DNA from 4 places in the Photobacterium swingsii genome. Region 3 is predicted to be linked to each of the others. Evidence: predicted binding sites of a transcription regulator. Region 3 holds the regulator's gene; each other region holds the start of a gene.
What was found. The regulator PurR, encoded in region 3, represses purine synthesis genes. The targets are predictions, from matches to a motif close to TNANGNAAACGTTTNCNTNA.
Positions count from the first base shown of each region.

Region 1: a site for PurR is predicted at 2,311-2,330, ahead of guaB (IMP dehydrogenase). Genes of this name have one in related genera too.
Region 2: a site for PurR is predicted at 1,898-1,917, ahead of folD (bifunctional methylenetetrahydrofolate dehydrogenase/methenyltetrahydrofolate cyclohydrolase FolD). Genes of this name have one in related genera too.
Region 4: a site for PurR is predicted at 1,952-1,971, ahead of glpX (class II fructose-bisphosphatase). Genes of this name have one in related genera too.

Region 1 covers NZ_AP024852.1:2,955,754-2,959,971, forward strand. Annotated here, with positions in the region: gene guaA (glutamine-hydrolyzing GMP synthase) at 1-663, opposite strand, end outside; gene guaB (IMP dehydrogenase) at 783-2,246, opposite strand; gene xseA (exodeoxyribonuclease VII large subunit) at 2,503-3,858, shown strand; gene ltaE (low-specificity L-threonine aldolase) at 4,204-4,218, shown strand, end outside.
Region 2 covers NZ_AP024852.1:2,732,589-2,736,806, reverse strand. Annotated here, with positions in the region: gene galU (UTP--glucose-1-phosphate uridylyltransferase GalU) at 1-723, shown strand, start outside; gene folD (bifunctional methylenetetrahydrofolate dehydrogenase/methenyltetrahydrofolate cyclohydrolase FolD) at 898-1,758, opposite strand; tRNA gene OCU77_RS12390 (tRNA-Arg) at 2,156-2,232, shown strand; gene tig (trigger factor) at 2,686-3,990, shown strand; gene clpP (ATP-dependent Clp endopeptidase proteolytic subunit ClpP) at 4,096-4,218, shown strand, end outside.
Region 3 covers NZ_AP024852.1:2,180,479-2,184,696, forward strand. Annotated here, with positions in the region: gene OCU77_RS10130 (FecCD family ABC transporter permease) at 1-149, shown strand, start outside; gene OCU77_RS10135 (heme ABC transporter ATP-binding protein) at 149-952, shown strand; gene purR (HTH-type transcriptional repressor PurR) at 1,279-2,283, shown strand; cyclic di-GMP riboswitch class I at 2,561-2,665, shown strand; gene OCU77_RS10145 (TfoX/Sxy family DNA transformation protein) at 2,792-3,382, shown strand; gene OCU77_RS10150 (hypothetical protein) at 3,704-4,096, shown strand.
Region 4 covers NZ_AP024852.1:204,717-208,934, forward strand. Annotated here, with positions in the region: gene OCU77_RS00965 (ferredoxin--NADP reductase) at 1-38, opposite strand, end outside; gene OCU77_RS00970 (helix-turn-helix transcriptional regulator) at 54-671, opposite strand; gene glpX (class II fructose-bisphosphatase) at 885-1,892, opposite strand; gene OCU77_RS00980 (hypothetical protein) at 2,081-2,254, shown strand; gene glpK (glycerol kinase GlpK) at 2,374-3,897, opposite strand; gene OCU77_RS00990 (MIP/aquaporin family protein) at 4,015-4,218, opposite strand, start outside.

The sequences.
Region 1 (4,218 bases), 780 kb from region 3:
TGCGACTGCATCTTCAATGATGTTGGCAGAGGTCCACAGTTTCTCACAGCCACACACTTCAAGAACAAAGTTCTCGATCATACGCATACCTTGACGCGTGTGCGTTACTTCTGGGTGGAACTGTACACCGTAAAAACGTTTTTCTTCATTCGCCATTGCAGCAAACGGACAAGTTTCTGTCTCGGCAACTTTTACGAAATCAGATGGAATTTCAACAACTTTATCGCCGTGGCTCATCCATACGTCAAGCAGTGGTGTGCCGTCTTCTGCGATAGCATCTTCAATATTTTTGAATAGGCCTGTTGGCTCTACAACTTTAACTTGTGCGTAGCCAAATTCACGCTCATCTGAACCAGCAACTTTACCGCCAAGTTGCTCAGACATAGTTTGCATGCCGTAACACACACCAAATACAGGTACGCCAGCTTCAAACACATATTGAGGTGCGCGTGGAGAACCCGCTTCCGTTACGCTTTCTGGACCACCAGAAAGAATAATGCCGTTCGGATTGAAGTCACGAATGTCGGCTTCATCGACATCCCAGCTCCATAGCTCACAGTAAACACCGATTTCACGAATACGACGAGCAATTAGCTGAGTATATTGAGAACCAAAATCCAAAATAAGGATGCGCTGGTCATGAATATTTGTAGATGTAGTCATTATCGAGAAGTCTCAAAAATAATTGAAATAATAGTGGGGGGCTTTAAAGCGCCCCCGATCTTATAGAAGTTTCATCATTAGGCAAACGTTTTCGCCTAATCAATCGTCGTTAGGTCAAATTAACCTAGACGGTAGTTTGGCGCTTCTTTTGTAATGGTCACATCATGAACGTGTGACTCTTTAATGCCGGCACCAGAGATACGAACAAACTCTGCTTTTGTGCGTAAGTCTTCAATCGTTGCAGAACCTGTTAGGCCCATGCTTGAACGCAAGCCACCCATTTGTTGGTGAACGATTTCTTTGATGTGACCTTTATAAGCAACGCGGCCTTCAATACCTTCAGGTACTAGCTTGTCTGCTGCGTTATCTGTTTGGAAGTAACGGTCAGAAGAACCTTGAGACATCGCGCCTAGTGAACCCATGCCACGGTAAGACTTGTAGGCACGGCCTTGGTAAAGTTCAACTTCGCCCGGTGCTTCTTCAGTACCCGCGAACATAGAACCCACCATCACGCATGATGCACCAGCCACAATCGCTTTACACATATCACCAGAGAAGCGGATACCACCATCGGCAATAACAGGAACGCCAAACTCTGCCGCAGCATCTGCCGCATTAGAAATCGCAGTAAGCTGAGGTACGCCAACACCTGTAACGATACGTGTTGTACAAATTGAACCAGGGCCGATACCCACTTTAACCGCATCTACACCAGCATCGATAAGTGCACGCGCACCTTCTGCTGTTGCGACGTTGCCGCCAATAATTTGTAGTTCAGGGAATGCTTCACGGGTTTCACGAATACGTTGTAGCACGCCTTCAGAGTGACCGTGAGAAGAATCGATAAGTAGCACATCAACACCAGCTTCAACTAACGCTTTAACACGTTCTTCGTTACCAGCACCTGCGCCAACAGCCGCACCTACACGTAGACGACCACGCTCATCTTTACATGCATTAGGTTTGCGTTCTGCTTTTTGGAAATCTTTTGCGGTGATCATGCCTTTCAGTTGGAAGTCATCATTTACCAGTAGCACTTTCTCTACACGGTGTTCTTGCATGATAGCTTCAACTTCTTCACGAGAAGCACCTTCTTTCGCTGCCGCCAATTTAGTTTTTGGCGTCATCACATCTTCAACCTTCATTGAAAGGTCAGTAACAAAACGAACGTCACGACCAGTGATAATACCCACAAGCTCGTTGTTTTCGCTTACTACTGGGTAACCAGCAAAACCGTTTTCAATTGTTAGTGCTTTTACATCAGCAATCGTTGCTGATGGTTTTACCGTTACAGGTTCAGACACAACGCCCGCTTCGAACTTCTTAACCATGCGTACTTGGTTAGCTTGTTGTTCGATAGACATGTTTTTGTGAATGAAACCAATGCCACCTTCTTGAGCTAACGCGATCGCGAAACGACCTTCAGTTACTGTGTCCATAGCAGCAGAAACCATTGGAATGTTTAGCGAAATCTTTTTCGTTAGTTGGGTGCGCAGATCGGCAGTGTTAGGGAGAACCGTAGAGTGTGCTGGAACCAGCAGAACATCATCAAAAGTTAAAGCTTCTTGTTTGATACGTAACATTGCAATATCTCACACCGAGTTAAGGTTTAAAGGAGGATAAAATATTGCGAACGAATTATACGTATGATGCAATCGTTTGGCTACAAAAAAATTATATTTTTTTATTGACTCTTTTTGCTTGATAAGTAATATATTTCGGTTAAGTTTCCGGTGCTGCGGTCTCGCATGTAAGGCCAAGATCTGTCCATAGATCTGCCTGTATGTTTTATACTCTTTCTGCACACTACCTAGCCTTCGATAACAGGTGCCTCACCTCGTGACTCTATTCGCTCAAACTCAATCCAACGATCGTATCTTTACTGTTTCAAGCCTCAACGCAGAAGTTCGCTTATTGCTCGAAAATGAAATGGGCATTGTCTGGCTTGTGGGCGAACTGTCGAACTTATCCATGCCCGTCTCTGGTCATTGGTACTTCACGCTGAAAGACTCACGTGCCCAAGTAAAGTGTGCCATGTTCCGTGGTAATAATCGCCGTGTGACCTTTAAGCCAGCTAATGGCACGCAAGTCTTGGTCAAGGCTCGCTTATCTCTGTACGAACCTCGCGGTGATTACCAACTGATCATCGAGAGCATGCAGCCTGAAGGTGATGGTCGCTTACAGCAGCAATTTGAACAACTTAAAATGAATTTGGCGGCTGAAGGCTTGTTTGCTCAGTCACTGAAAAAACCGCTGCCAGAGCAACCTAAACGTGTGGGTATCATTACCTCAAAAACAGGGGCAGCGCTGCACGATATTTTGAACGTTTTACAGCGTCGTGATCCTAGCCTGCCAGTAGTGATTTACCCAACCATGGTACAGGGCGAAGGTTCTGCTATTTCAATTGCACAAGCCATTGGCCGCGCGAATGCACGCCAAGAATGTGATGTATTGATTGTCGGTCGTGGCGGTGGTTCGCTTGAAGATCTGTGGGCATTTAACGAAGAAATCGTCGCCCGAACCATTGCCGCAAGTCAGATCCCTATTATCAGTGCGGTTGGCCACGAAGTGGATGTCACGATTGCTGATTTTGTCGCTGATATGCGCGCGCCAACGCCTTCTGCCGCAGCAGAATTAGTGAGCCGAGATAACAGCCACCAAACCCAAAAAATTAACCAAAAAACACAACAACTGACTCACAGTGTTCGTCAATATCTGTCTGATCGTCGCCGTCACTTAACCCAGCTCCAACATCGATTAGAGCGCCAACATCCACAGCTAAGGCTCAATCAGCAAAGCCAGCGACTTGATGATGCAAGCAGCCGTTTAGAACGCGCGATGAAAAACTATATTGTTCATCATCGCCAGCATCTTAACCGTAATGAACACAAACTAGCCCTGCACTCACCAGTGCAAACACTAAAACAACAAGCGAACCGTTTAGAACGTGTTGAGAGCCGCTTACATGATGCCATGGATCGCCGCTTACTCACCGCACGCCACCAGCTTGCAATGGCAGCGGAAAAGCTAGAAACTGTCAGTCCACTCGCGACGCTTGGCCGTGGTTATTCGATTACTCGCGACAGTAAAGGCAAGGTGATCCGTGATACTAACCAGGTGAGCCATGGTGATACCATCACGACCAAAGTGGCTAACGGTGAAATCCAATCGGTCGTTTCAAAAGACCATCAATAACCCCAACTCATTTTCTGCTTACATGCACTCGTATAAACGAGTGCATTAATATCTTCAAAATATAACTAAATCTTCCAAATAATGGTTTTTCTCATGCCGAATGCGGAGTAGTCTCTCTAATAGCTAATACCAATCTGGGTAAGTAAATGTTCAGGTGATTGCGCAGGAAAAAGCACTGAAAACAAGGCGTAGATTGCAGGTAGCTAGTTGTTCTATCTACAAAATCTATAACGCAGTTATCATTGATTTTAACCAGCAAAGACGATCAGTTACTTAGTTAGATTGGTATAAGTCGAGCAAATAGACAGATACAACGTACATTCAGCAGGAAGAGGAAACCAAGGAATGATAGATTTTCGA
Region 2 (4,218 bases), 550 kb from region 3:
TCAAAAAACTCGATTGAAAACCATTTTGATACCTCGTTTGAGCTTGAAGCTACGCTAGAAAAGCGTGTGAAGCGCCAGTTGCTTGAAGAAGTACAAAAAATTTGTCCACCTGATGTCACTATTATGCATGTGCGTCAAGGCCAAGCGAAAGGCCTAGGCCATGCGGTATTGTGCGCTCACCCATTGATTGGTGATGCACCATTTGCCGTGGTATTACCTGATGTTATTTTGGATGATGCGGCGAGTGACCTGCGTAGTGAGAACATGGCGGCTATGGTTGCAGAGTTCAATACGACGGGTATTAGCCAGGTATTGGTAGAACCGGTTCCTATGAGCGAAGTATCAAACTACGGCGTGGCAGACGTTAATGGCACCGAGCTTAAAGCGGGTGAAACAGCAGCGATGACTAAGGTGGTTGAAAAGCCTGCGGTCGATGTCGCACCATCAAATCTGGCGATTGTTGGCCGTTACGTACTACCAGCAGAGATTTGGGGCTTACTTGAAAAAACACCTGTGGGGGCTGGTGATGAGATCCAGTTGACAGATGCGATTGATATGCTGATGGAAAAACAACAGGTGAATGCATTCCATATGTCTGGTGTTAGTCATGACTGTGGTAGCAAACTCGGCTACATGCAAGCATTTGTCGAATATGGCATGCGCCATGATGTGCTTGGTGAAGATTTCACGGCCTACATCAAAGAGCTTGCAAAATCACTGTAATCCAATATTGATTTTCATGCATAAAAAAAGCAGCCATTGGCTGCTTTTTTCGTATAGAGGTCAGTTAAGCTTTCATAGCCCGAATCTAAGTAAAAAACTCAGCATCAAGACTTATGTCTGACAGCAAGAAATTAGCTGTTTATTCGTTATTTAGCGGCTGAGTAATAAAGCCGGCTAAGATTCGCTGTGGTATTGTTCACACGCGAGTAGGGTATTCTCAATGAGGGTAGCAACTGTCATTGGGCCAACACCACCTGGTACTGGTGTGATGTGCTTGGCTTTGGTTTTGGCCACATCAAACTCAACATCACCCACTAACTTTCCTGTGCTTAAACGGTTGATACCTACATCGATCACGGTTGCACCTTCTTTAATCCAATCTCCTGGAATGAAGTTTGGTTTTCCTACCGCAACCACTACGATATCAGCTTGGCGAACGTGACCTTCTAAATCTTGCGTAAAGCGATGGCATGTCGTTGTTGTCGCACCAGCCAGTAATAATTCCATCGTCATAGGACGTCCAACAATGTTTGATGCACCGACAACCACAGCATGCTTGCCGCGAGTAGGGATGTTGTAGCGTTCCAGAAGCGTGATAATGCCTTTCGGTGTGCATGAGCGTAGTTTAGGCATGCGTTGGCACAAACGGCCAACATTGTAAGGGTGGAAGCCATCAACGTCTTTTTCAGGAGTAATATGCTCTAGGATCACTGTGCTATCCATGCCAGCTGGAAGAGGCAGTTGTACCAAAATACCATCGATCTCTTTATCAGCATTAAGCTCTGAAATCAGTGCTAACAACTCTGTTTCATTGGTGGTGGCAGGTAAGTCAAAAGATTTGGAAATAAAGCCAACCTCTTCACAGGCTTTGCGTTTACTACCGACGTAAACTTGCGAAGCAGGATCTTGGCCAACCAGCACAACTGCAAGCCCTGGCGCACGAAGGCCAGCATCTACACGTGCTTTAACACGTGCAGCGACTTCTTGACGAACAGTTTGTGAGATGATTTTGCCATCAATAATTTGAGCGCTCATGGTTTTCCTTATGACTTATTGCTAGCGTACGCAGTCGTAGCAGATCAACGATAAAAGAATAAAGACGGTGAAAGTTGAGTACGACTTTCTTAATCCTTATTGATGCCGATATTGTCGCAGATACTGTGAGTAATATCCATAACGCAAACGTTTGCCTTGCGTTAAAACAAAGAAAATGTAGATGCTATAACTTTTTATATTCGTGGGTTGCACTATGGGTTGGATGAAAAAGCAGCATGGGATTGATGGCGTATTCATCACACTAGGCGCTTGATATTACAGATTGCTCTAAGTTTAACCGCTTGATGTTTTAAGTAATTAAAAAAAAGGAAAAACCGTTGACCTTAGAGAGTAGCAACGTATAATTCCGACCCATAACGCACGACAGCGTTATAGTGCGCCCTTAGCTCAGCTGGATAGAGCACGTCCCTTCTAAGGATGTGGTCGCAGGTTCGAATCCTGCAGGGCGTGCCATTATTTTAAGAAACCGTACCTAGCGAAAGCTAAGTACGGTTTTTTTCGTTTTAAATCATACTTTTTATTTTTCCTATCGATCTCACTTCAGCGTCAATAGCCTGCTCATACTTCAAACAACCGTTTGCTACCAATTGGTGGTCTGTGCACAAAATCGGCATCTAAACCGATTTTTTTCATTATTTCCCTTGAAAATCGATTTTTAGCCCCTATTTTGTGGAGAAGCCATGGTTTATGGGCTGTAGTCTCGACCTGAGAGTATCAGACCGTTATAATGCCGCGTTTTAATTTCTATCCCTGAAACTACTTTTATTAGTAGCGTTAGAAATTATCAGAATTAAGGCGTTGTGGTAGGTTTGTCTAAATCGCCATAACACGAAAGGATGCCACCGTCAGATTGAACTGATCGGCAACATCACTCAGTGATCTGAGTAAGTTTTGAGGTTAAATAAAATGCAAGTTACCGTTGAAACCACTGAAGGCCTAGAGCGCCATCTAACTATCACAGTTCCTGCTGCAAACATCGAAGATGCAGTAAAAGTTGAACTGCAAAAAATCGCTAAAAATCGTCGTTTCGATGGTTTCCGTCCAGGTAAAGCGCCAATCAAAATGGTTGCTCGCATGTTTGGTGCATCTGTTCGTCAAGAAGTAATGGGCGAAGTAATGCAACGTCACTTCATCGAAGCGATCGTTAAAGAAAAAATCAACCCAGCTGGCGCACCTACTTTTACTCCAGTAGAGTTCGCTGAAGGTCAAGACCTAGTATTCAAAGCGTCTTTCGAAATCTTCCCAGAAATCACACTTCAAGGCCTAGACAAAATTGCTGTTGAAAAACCAGCAGTTGAAGTTAAAGCTGAAGACGTTGAGACAATGATCGAAACACTACGTAAGCAACAAGCTACGTGGTCTGAAGCAGATGTTGCTGCTGTTGCTGACAGCCGTGTAACTATCGATTTCAACGGTTCTATCGACGGCGAAGAATTCGACGGCGGTAAAGCTGAAGGTTTCGCACTTGCTATGGGCCAAGGTCGAATGATCCCTGGTTTCGAAGACGGTATCGTTGGTAAGAAAGCGGGCGAAGAGTTCACAGTAGAAGTATCTTTCCCAGAAGATTACCACGCTGAGAACCTAAAAGGTAAAGCAGCATCTTTCGCTATCAAACTACACAAAGTTGAAGCACAAGAGCTACCTGAACTAACTGAAGAGTTCGTTGCTAAGTTCGGTGTAAACGACGGTTCTGTAGATAGCCTAAAAGCTGAAGTTCGTAAGAACATGGAACGCGAAATGAAGCAAGCTGTTAAAGGTCGTATTAAAGACCAAGTTCTTAACGGCCTAATCGAGCAAAACGACATCGCTGTTCCAGCTGCACTTATCGACCAAGAAATCAACGTTCTTCGTCAACAAGCTGCACAACGTTTTGGTGGCGACGCTAAAAACATGCCTGAACTACCACGTGAACTGTTCGAAGAACAAGCTAAGCGTCGCGTAGTTGTTGGTCTTCTTCTTGGTGAAGTAATTAAGTCTGAAGAGCTAAAAGCGGATGATGAGCGCGTTAAAGCACTTATCAACGAAATGGCTTCAGCTTACGAAGATCCAACAGAAGTTGTTGCTTACTACGAGCAAAACGAGCAAATGATGAACAATATGCGTAACGTTGCTCTAGAAGAGCAAGCTATCGATGCGCTAATTGCTAAAGCACAGGTTACAGAAAAAGAAGTTGGCTTCAACGAGCTAATGAACCAACAACCTGCAGCTTAATTTACTGAAATTACTGTAGAGATTTGACTTTGCTTCGAATCTTCTGCTAACAATGGTCCGTGTGAGTCATTTCATTCGGGCCATTTATTTTAGGGAAATAACGTTATGAGCTACCAAGAAAAAAACGCCATGTCGCCAATTATGGATGCGCTGGTTCCTATGGTGGTCGAGCAGACTTCTCGTGGTGAACGTTCCTACGACATTTATTCCCGACTATTAAAAGAGCGT
Region 3 (4,218 bases):
TATTGGGTGCTTTGATTTTATTAGTTGCAGATATGATTGCCCGCGTTATAGCCGCCCCTGCCGAACTGCCTGTCGGCATCATTACCGCTATTTTAGGTGCGCCATTCTTCATTATGTTATTGGTTAAACAAAAAGGACGCCTGTCATGATGGCTGGTTTTTCATCTTCTCGATTTCAATCCCAGGATAAGATCGCAATTGCAGCAAAAGGATTGCATTTAGGCCTAGGCGGCAAGACCTTACTTGATAACTTTGATATAGAAATCAAACATGGTGAAGTCACGGCGTTACTTGGTCCAAATGGCGCTGGGAAGAGTACGTTACTAAAAGTGCTTTGTGGTGAATTAGATGCAGGTGGTGACATTAGCATTCAGGGGAAAACCCATGCTCAGTGGTCAGCGAAAGAATTGGCGAAGTATTTAGCTGTTTTACCACAGCACAGTAGTTTAAGTTTTGCTTTTACTGCCCAAGAAGTGGCTGAATTAGGCGCTTTACCGCTGGATCTCACTCGCGCACAGGCCAGCAAAACAGCGGCCAGTATGATGGAAAAGACAGAGGTGACGGCCCTATCAAACCGTCTATATCCCTCGCTATCTGGTGGCGAGAAGCAACGGGTCCATTTTGCTCGCGTACTTACCCAGCTTAGCGAAGCCAAGGAAAATGCAATTTTGATGCTCGATGAACCAACGTCAGCACTCGATTTAGCGCATCAACATAAAACATTGCAGCTTGCGCAAAGCATGGCAAAAGAAGGGGCTGCCGTTATCATTGTTTTGCATGATCTTAATCTTGCGGCACAATATGCCGACCGTTTGGTGATAGTGAACGAGGGAAAAATACAAGCTGATGGTGATGCTTGGCAGGCACTTGAGCCTAAAAATATTGAACGTGTTTACGGTTGGCCAGTAACCATCACTGAGCATCCAAGCTTACAACACCCGATAATTCTATAGCGTCTGGTTATGTAATCTCTATAATGCACACATAAATGCATACTGATGCATCAAATTTTACTCAGTTTACATTGTTTATGTTGATGTTTATCAAGTATTGCCATCTTGAGAGACAGAAACGTTGCACTGTGCGCTACACTCAGTAAAATGTGAACGCAAGCGATTAACAATGTAACGCTACCGAATCCATAAAAGCCGCTCATCTGAGAAGCGGCTTTTAACGTTTATACAAGGTCTCAAGCAGCACGTAGCACTCAATATGCAAGAGTAAGCACAGTGCTTGGCTTAGAAAGATCCTCTTTATTCCAATTATTAGAAGAATAAATATGGCAACGATTAAAGATGTTGCACGTATGGCTGGTGTTTCAACAACAACAGTCTCTCACGTGATAAATAAAACACGCTTCGTCGCAGAAGCAACGCAAAAGAAAGTGTTAACGGCTGTTGATGAACTTAACTACGCCCCAAGTGCTGTTGCTCGCAGCCTGAAATGTAACACTACGCGCACTATTGGTATGTTGGTGACTAAATCAACCAACCCCTTCTTCGCCGAAGTTGTACATGGTGTTGAAGAATACTGCTACAAAGAAGGCTATACCCTCATTCTGTGTAACACAGAAGGTAACCTTTCTAAGCAGCGCGATTACCTACGCATGCTAGCAGAAAAGCGCGTTGATGGCTTAATGGTGATGTGTTCAGACCTCGATCAACGTCTGTTAGATTTGCTAGAGCGTCAAAACGATCTACCTATGGTAGTGATGGACTGGGGTCCAGAAAGCCCACACACGGATAAAATCCAAGATAACGCAGCAATTGGTGGCTATGTTGCTATCAAACACTTTATTGAGAATGGCCATACCAAAATCGGTTGCCTATCTGGACACAATGAGAAGTCAACCTGTCGTGAGCGTCTAAAAGGCTTCCAAAAGGCCATGGACGAAGCAAATCTATCAGTGAATGAAGATTGGGTCATCGAAGGTGACTTCGAATGTGAAACGGCCGTTAAAGCCGCAGAACAGTTCATCGCAATGAAAGAACGTCCGACTGCTATATTCTGTTTTAATGACATTATGGCAATGGCGATGATCAGTACTTTTGTTCAACATGGAATTCGTGTTCCTGAAGATATCTCGATTATTGGTTACGATAATATCGAACTCGCGCCTTTCTTCTCGCCTCCATTAACAACAATCCACCAGCCTAAACGCCGTTTAGGCAAAACTGCGATTGAAATCTTAATGGAGCGTGTGAAAGACAAAAAACACGAAAACCGCATTTTCGAAATGTCGCCTGAATTAGTAGTGCGTAAATCCGTTCATAAACTGAATTAATTATTCGCTTTACGCATAAAAATTGAATAGCCGACGGTATCTAACCGTCGGCTTTTTTTTGCGTTAACATGCGGTTAAATCTTCCTTTTTTACATAAATATTTAATATGTAACAATAATATTACTTTTGAATTTCAAATAAATATCTTTCATTTGCTAAGATATTCATTTCATTCCTGAATATTCTCTCTCCACAGAACAGTAATAATTGAAGCAATATCACATTTCACCCAGCCCAGGGTAAACGCTTTTCTGCTATTTACGATATGCTTATTACGTCACGAACAGGGCAAACCATTTGAAAAAGTGGGACGCAAAGCTTCCGGCCTAACAGAGTGTTATTCGATAAACATTAACACTTTCAAGGTAGCGGGGTTACCGATGGATTTAACGCAAAACCTGCTTTTGGGTTTGACATGCTTTTGACATACATTAAGTGTGCTTTGCTAACCTAAACTCCTCGCTTATATGTTAGGTGACTCCCAAGATTTATTTCACCGAGAAGTCGCATGGATAAACCAATACTTAAAGACACCCTAAAATTATTCGATTGTTTTGGCAGTGTTAAATCACGATCAATGTTTGGCGGTTTTGGCATTTTTGCAGGCGAAACAATGTTTGCTCTGGTGGTAAAAAACAAATTACACCTCCGCGCTAATGCAAAAAACATTGAAGTATTTAAAGAAGCCAATCTATCACCTTATGTTTACGAGAAACGCGGTTTTCCCGTAGTAACTAAACATTTTGCTATTCCTGATATCTGGTGGAATACACCAGAAATGATTATTGAATACGCACAAGGCTCACTAGAAGGTGCGAAGAACGACAAAGAAACAAAAAGCAAAATTGGCCCATCTCGCATTAAAGATTTGCCAAATTTACGATTAGCCAATGAGCGCATGCTAAAAAAAGTGGGTATTGATACTGTCGAGAAGCTTGTTGAGGTCGGCGCTATCGACGCATACAAAGCATTACTCGATACGCATGATAATAATCTCAACATTGAGTTGCTTTGGGCTTTAGAAGGCGCGATCAGCGGCAGACACTGGTCTGTAATCAGTGAAACCAGACGTGGTGAATTGTTAGGTTTGTTACCCTAGGGAGTCGGGTGAACAACGACACTTTTGCTACAATAAGAACGAGGCTGATGCCTCGTTTTTTGTTGCTTTAGCCCACCCAATGTCAGGATTACGTCAAAGATTGACTCTACTCACAAATACTGTTCACAAAAGCATCAGTTAACTTTTAATCCCCCCCTAAATAAGTAAAATAACCGCTGCTGGCGGTGTGAAAACCGTCAATTTTTTGTTTTCAACTACTTATGGTAACTGTTGCAGTTAAATCGACGTCAATAATATGTCGTCACTATAGCGACCATAACTAACTTGCGGTCTTTGAGATTGCTAAAAAGTGAGGCCAGTATGCTCTGTTCAAAGCCTTTTCCTGGGCAAGCAGACCACATATTTAAGGATAAATTTTGCAAATGGCCGAAACTCCTCCGCGCCTTTGTTATTCTTAGCCTACTCCCCCCTGCCTTTGTAATGCTACTTGTTTCTCAGCAACTCGCTCCCCTTGATGTGCTTATCGACATATTTACCCTAGTCGGTGGCTTTAATGTCATTCTAGTCATTTGGGGAGGATTACTAAAAATCCGGGCACGTAAATATTGGTACCGTAATTACCATATCGGCAAAACGCTGGTACTGGCTTGCCTACCAATTCTGGCATCAGCCTATATCGCTTTTTCAGAAATCCCCGATAACCGCGTTGTGCAGCAAGAACGTAGCCGTGCTGTTGAAGTCGCCATTAATTAGCCGTTCGTTCAAAATACGCGCAATTAATCACGATTTTCAATTTTTTCCTAATTAATTGAAATATTTGCGCCCTTGGTTGGGTCTCCTTTATTACCTTGGTATAGCATTGGTGCTATATCATG
Region 4 (4,218 bases), 1.8 Mb from region 3:
CGATTGTTTATGACTTCCGCGGGGATCCAGTCAGCCATAGTTGGCTCCTTATTCTAATTGTTCATGATTCGATAAGCGCAACGCCTCTCTCCGGCGATAATGTGGTCGTTCCTTTCGACAAGGTATTCATTTCCCAATAAGCGTTGGAAGACATTCAATTCTGACTGACACAGCGATGGGCAACGTTTTGCAGCGTGGCAAATAGGGCAGTGGTTTTCAACCAGCAGGTAGCCTTGCTCATCGTGTAGCAGCTCAGCCATGTAGCCTTCCTGCTCCCTGAGTGTAGTCAGTAATTCGAGTTTTTCTTTTAAATTTTCACACTTTGCTAGTGCTTGTTGGTATTGGGTGAATGTTTGTTGCTCACGCTGATTGATCACTTTTTCCAAGCCAGTCGAGCCAAATAAGTCTTCGACAGAGTCGAGCATTTGAATGATCAAATCACCATGACGATCCGTGAATTGACTGTGCCCTTGGGCGGTTAAGCGCCAGTGGCGAGTAGGACGACCCACTTTTACTTTTACATCGTGAAAATCAACCAGACCAGACTCTTCTAGCCCTTGGAGGTGTTGGCGTACGCCCATGGTGGTCAGGCTTAACTCTTGTGCCAGCTCCTTGGCGGTGACATCACCTTCACGCTTCATTCGTTGAAGAATTTTATCGATTGTTTTCATAGCAGCATCTTCCTTTGTCATCACTATTATGTAACCAGCGAGCTAAATAAAGCAACGACTTTACAAACTAAGCATAGAAGATGAATGCAACTATAGGCGAGAAATGTGAAAGGATTGAGGTGGATAAAGGATTGAACTGGGAGCAATAAAAAAGCGCACCAAACAGATGCGCCTTGATGAGACGGCGGTTAAACCATGAACTGGCTTGCCGAATTAGATGATGTGACCTTTGATCGCATCATCTTTGCGTGATAAGTAGTGCGTCGATTTAATGCGACGAATAGTACGGCACTTACCGCGAATAAGTAGGGTTTCGGTTGTCGCCATGTCGCCTTGGCGGCTGATGCCTTCAAGCAGGTCACCTTTAGTGATACCTGTACCAGCGAAAATGACGTTATCGCTTTGCGCCATGTCTTCCATACGCAGTAGCTTGTTAGGTTCGATACCCATCTCACCACAACGGTCAATTTCAATTTGACCAAGACGACGGTTCTCTTCGTTGTCTTCTTTTACTTGATGGCGAGGGATCAGACGACCGTGCATGTCACCGCCAAGCGCGCGAATCGCGGCTGCTGAAACAACACCTTCAGGTGCACCACCGATGCAGTACATGACATCGACTTCGCTGTCTGGCATACAAGTTAGGATAGAAGCGGCAACATCGCCATCAGGGAAAGCGAAGACGCGTACACCCATGGCTTGCATGTCGGCGATCACTTGGTCATGACGCGGTTTTGCCAGTGTCGTCACAACTAATGAATCCAGTGTTTTACCCAGTGCTGCTGCAATATTTTCTAGGTTTTCACTCAGTGGTTTATCAAGGTCAATCGCCCCTTTTGCGCCAGGGCCAACAACCAATTTTTCCATGTACATGTCTGGTGCTTTAAGAAAAGAGCCTTTTTCGCCAGCTGCAAGTACCGCCAATGCGTTGTTTTGTCCCATCGCTGTCATGCGAGTGCCTTCGATTGGGTCAACGGCGATATCGACAGCATCACCGCCCAAACCGACTTTCTCACCAATGTAGAGCATAGGTGCTTCATCGATCTCACCTTCACCAATAACGATTTCACCTTCAATCTCAGTTTGATTAAGAAGGGTACGCATAACTTCAACTGCTGCGCCATCGGCAGCGTTTTTGTCACCACGGCCAAGCCATTTGTAGCCTGCCAGTGCGGCACCTTCAGTGACACGGGAAAATGCCATCGCTAAATCGCGTTTCATGGTTACTCCGGAAATAGAAATCAGTGGGCTTTTGAACTGGCGGGGATTTTATCACAGCTTGAGTGAAACGTTTGCGTTAATTTAATTCTGTGCACTATCAAGTAGTAGGCGTGAAAAAGATCACGATAATAAATATGGCTTTCGGTCAAAATATCAGCATAAAAATACAACAGAAATAGAGAGATACGATGCATAGGTTGATTAAGCGCTTTCGCCGTGAGGTAAAGCAAGAAAACCAACAATTGAATAAGCGACAGCAACACCGAGCCCACAACCAATTACTTCGGCTTGAATATGGCTTATTACTATTACTGATAGTGGTCATTGTGGTGCCTATTTTGTGGCACAGCTTAATTGCTTAACCTTTGCAGCATGAGCCTGTAGTGGACGATAAAAATAAAGATTTAGAAAAAGAAAAGGTCTGCGTGTGCAGACCTTTTTTGAGGGGGAACCTTTAAAGAAAGGGCGAGATCACTGAGGATTATTCGTCGTCATAGTCTTCATCAATGGCCCAGCCTTTGGCACATTCAACTGCACGTTGCCAACCACGGTAGCGGCGATCACGTTTCTTGTCGTTGGCACAAGGTAGGAAGTTTCGATCGAGTACCGCTTTGTCTTGTAGTTCGTCGATACTGTCCCAGAAACCGACAGCAAGACCGGCAAGGTAAGCTGCACCCAGTGCTGTGACTTCGGTGACGACAGGGCGGTGTACTTCAGTGTTAAGGATGTCAGATTGGAACTGCATCAGGAAGTTGTTGGCCACTGCACCCCCATCGACACGTAGACTAGCGAGCTTGATGCCAGAGTCCGCTTGCATTGCATCTAATACGTCACGGGTTTGGTAAGCGACGCTTTCTAGCGTTGCACGAATGATGTGGTTAGAGTTAACGCCACGTGTTAAGCCGACAATTGCGCCACGTGCATACGGGTCCCAGTAAGGTGCGCCTAATCCTGTGAAGGCTGGTACGACGTATACGCCATTTGCACTGCCTACTTTTTCAGCAAAGTATTCAGAATCGCTAGCATCACTTAGTAGTTTCACTTCATCACGCAGCCATTGTACTGATGCACCGCCCATAAAGACTGCGCCTTCCAATGCGTAAGCCACATCGCCTTTCGGTCCGCAGGCGAGCGTTGTCAGTAGACCATTGTGCGAGGTTACTTTTTCTTTGCCTGTATTCATCAGCAAGAAACAGCCTGTCCCATAGGTGTTCTTTGCTTGGCCTTGTTCCACACACATTTGACCAAATAGTGCGGCTTGTTGGTCTCCAGCAATACCTGAAATTGGAATACGTGTACCGCCTTTACCACCAATGTTGGTTTGGCCATAGACTTCAGAAGATGGTTTCACTTCTGGCATCATAGACAATGGAATGTCGAGTGCTTTGAGTAGTTTTTCATCCCACTGTAGGGTATTGATATTAAACACCATGGTGCGTGACGCATTGGTGTAGTCAGTCACGTGAACACGTCCCTGAGTCATCTTCCAGATCAGCCAAGTATCCACGGTACCGAATAAGAGATTTCCGGCTTCTGCTTCTTCGCGTGCACCTTCAACGTTATCTAAGATCCATTTGATCTTGGTACCCGAGAAATACGGGTCAACCACTAGACCTGTGTTGTCACGGATATACTCTTCTAACCCTTCACCTTTCAGGCCTTCACAAATATCAGCTGTACGGCGGCATTGCCATACAATCGCATTGTAAACAGGCTTACCTGTATTCTTATTCCAAACAATGGTGGTTTCACGTTGGTTAGTGATACCGATACCCGCGACTTGGTCGGAACGGATACCCGCTTTGGCTAGCACTTCCACTAAGGTTGAGCTTTGGGTTGCGTAGATCTCGAGTGGATCGTGCTCAACCCAGCCGGCTTTAGGGTAAATTTGAGTGAATTCACGTTGGGACGTACAGACGATATTGGCGTTGTGATCCAGCACAACCGCGCGGGAACTAGTCGTACCCTGATCAAGTGCAACAATGTACTTTTGCTCAGTGGTCATAACATTTTCCTCGATATATTTTTATAGGGTAGTAGAGATGGACGCTATCTTCAGCCCGAGCACAGACGCAGAGTCGGGCTGGCATCCTATTTTTATGTTTGTTTCGTGCGAATGCGTTTAAGCACTGGCCGTTTCTTGCTCGGCATCGCCTTCGCATTTGTTTGGTAACGTACAGTTGTTGCCCGGTAGGTAGGTACCAATCACTTTAGGGTATAACCAGCCACCAAAACATGCACCGAAGATAGGCGCTAGAATTGGGACTATCATGTATGGGATATCTTTACCGCCCGTGAGCGCCATGTCACCCCATCCCGCCATAAA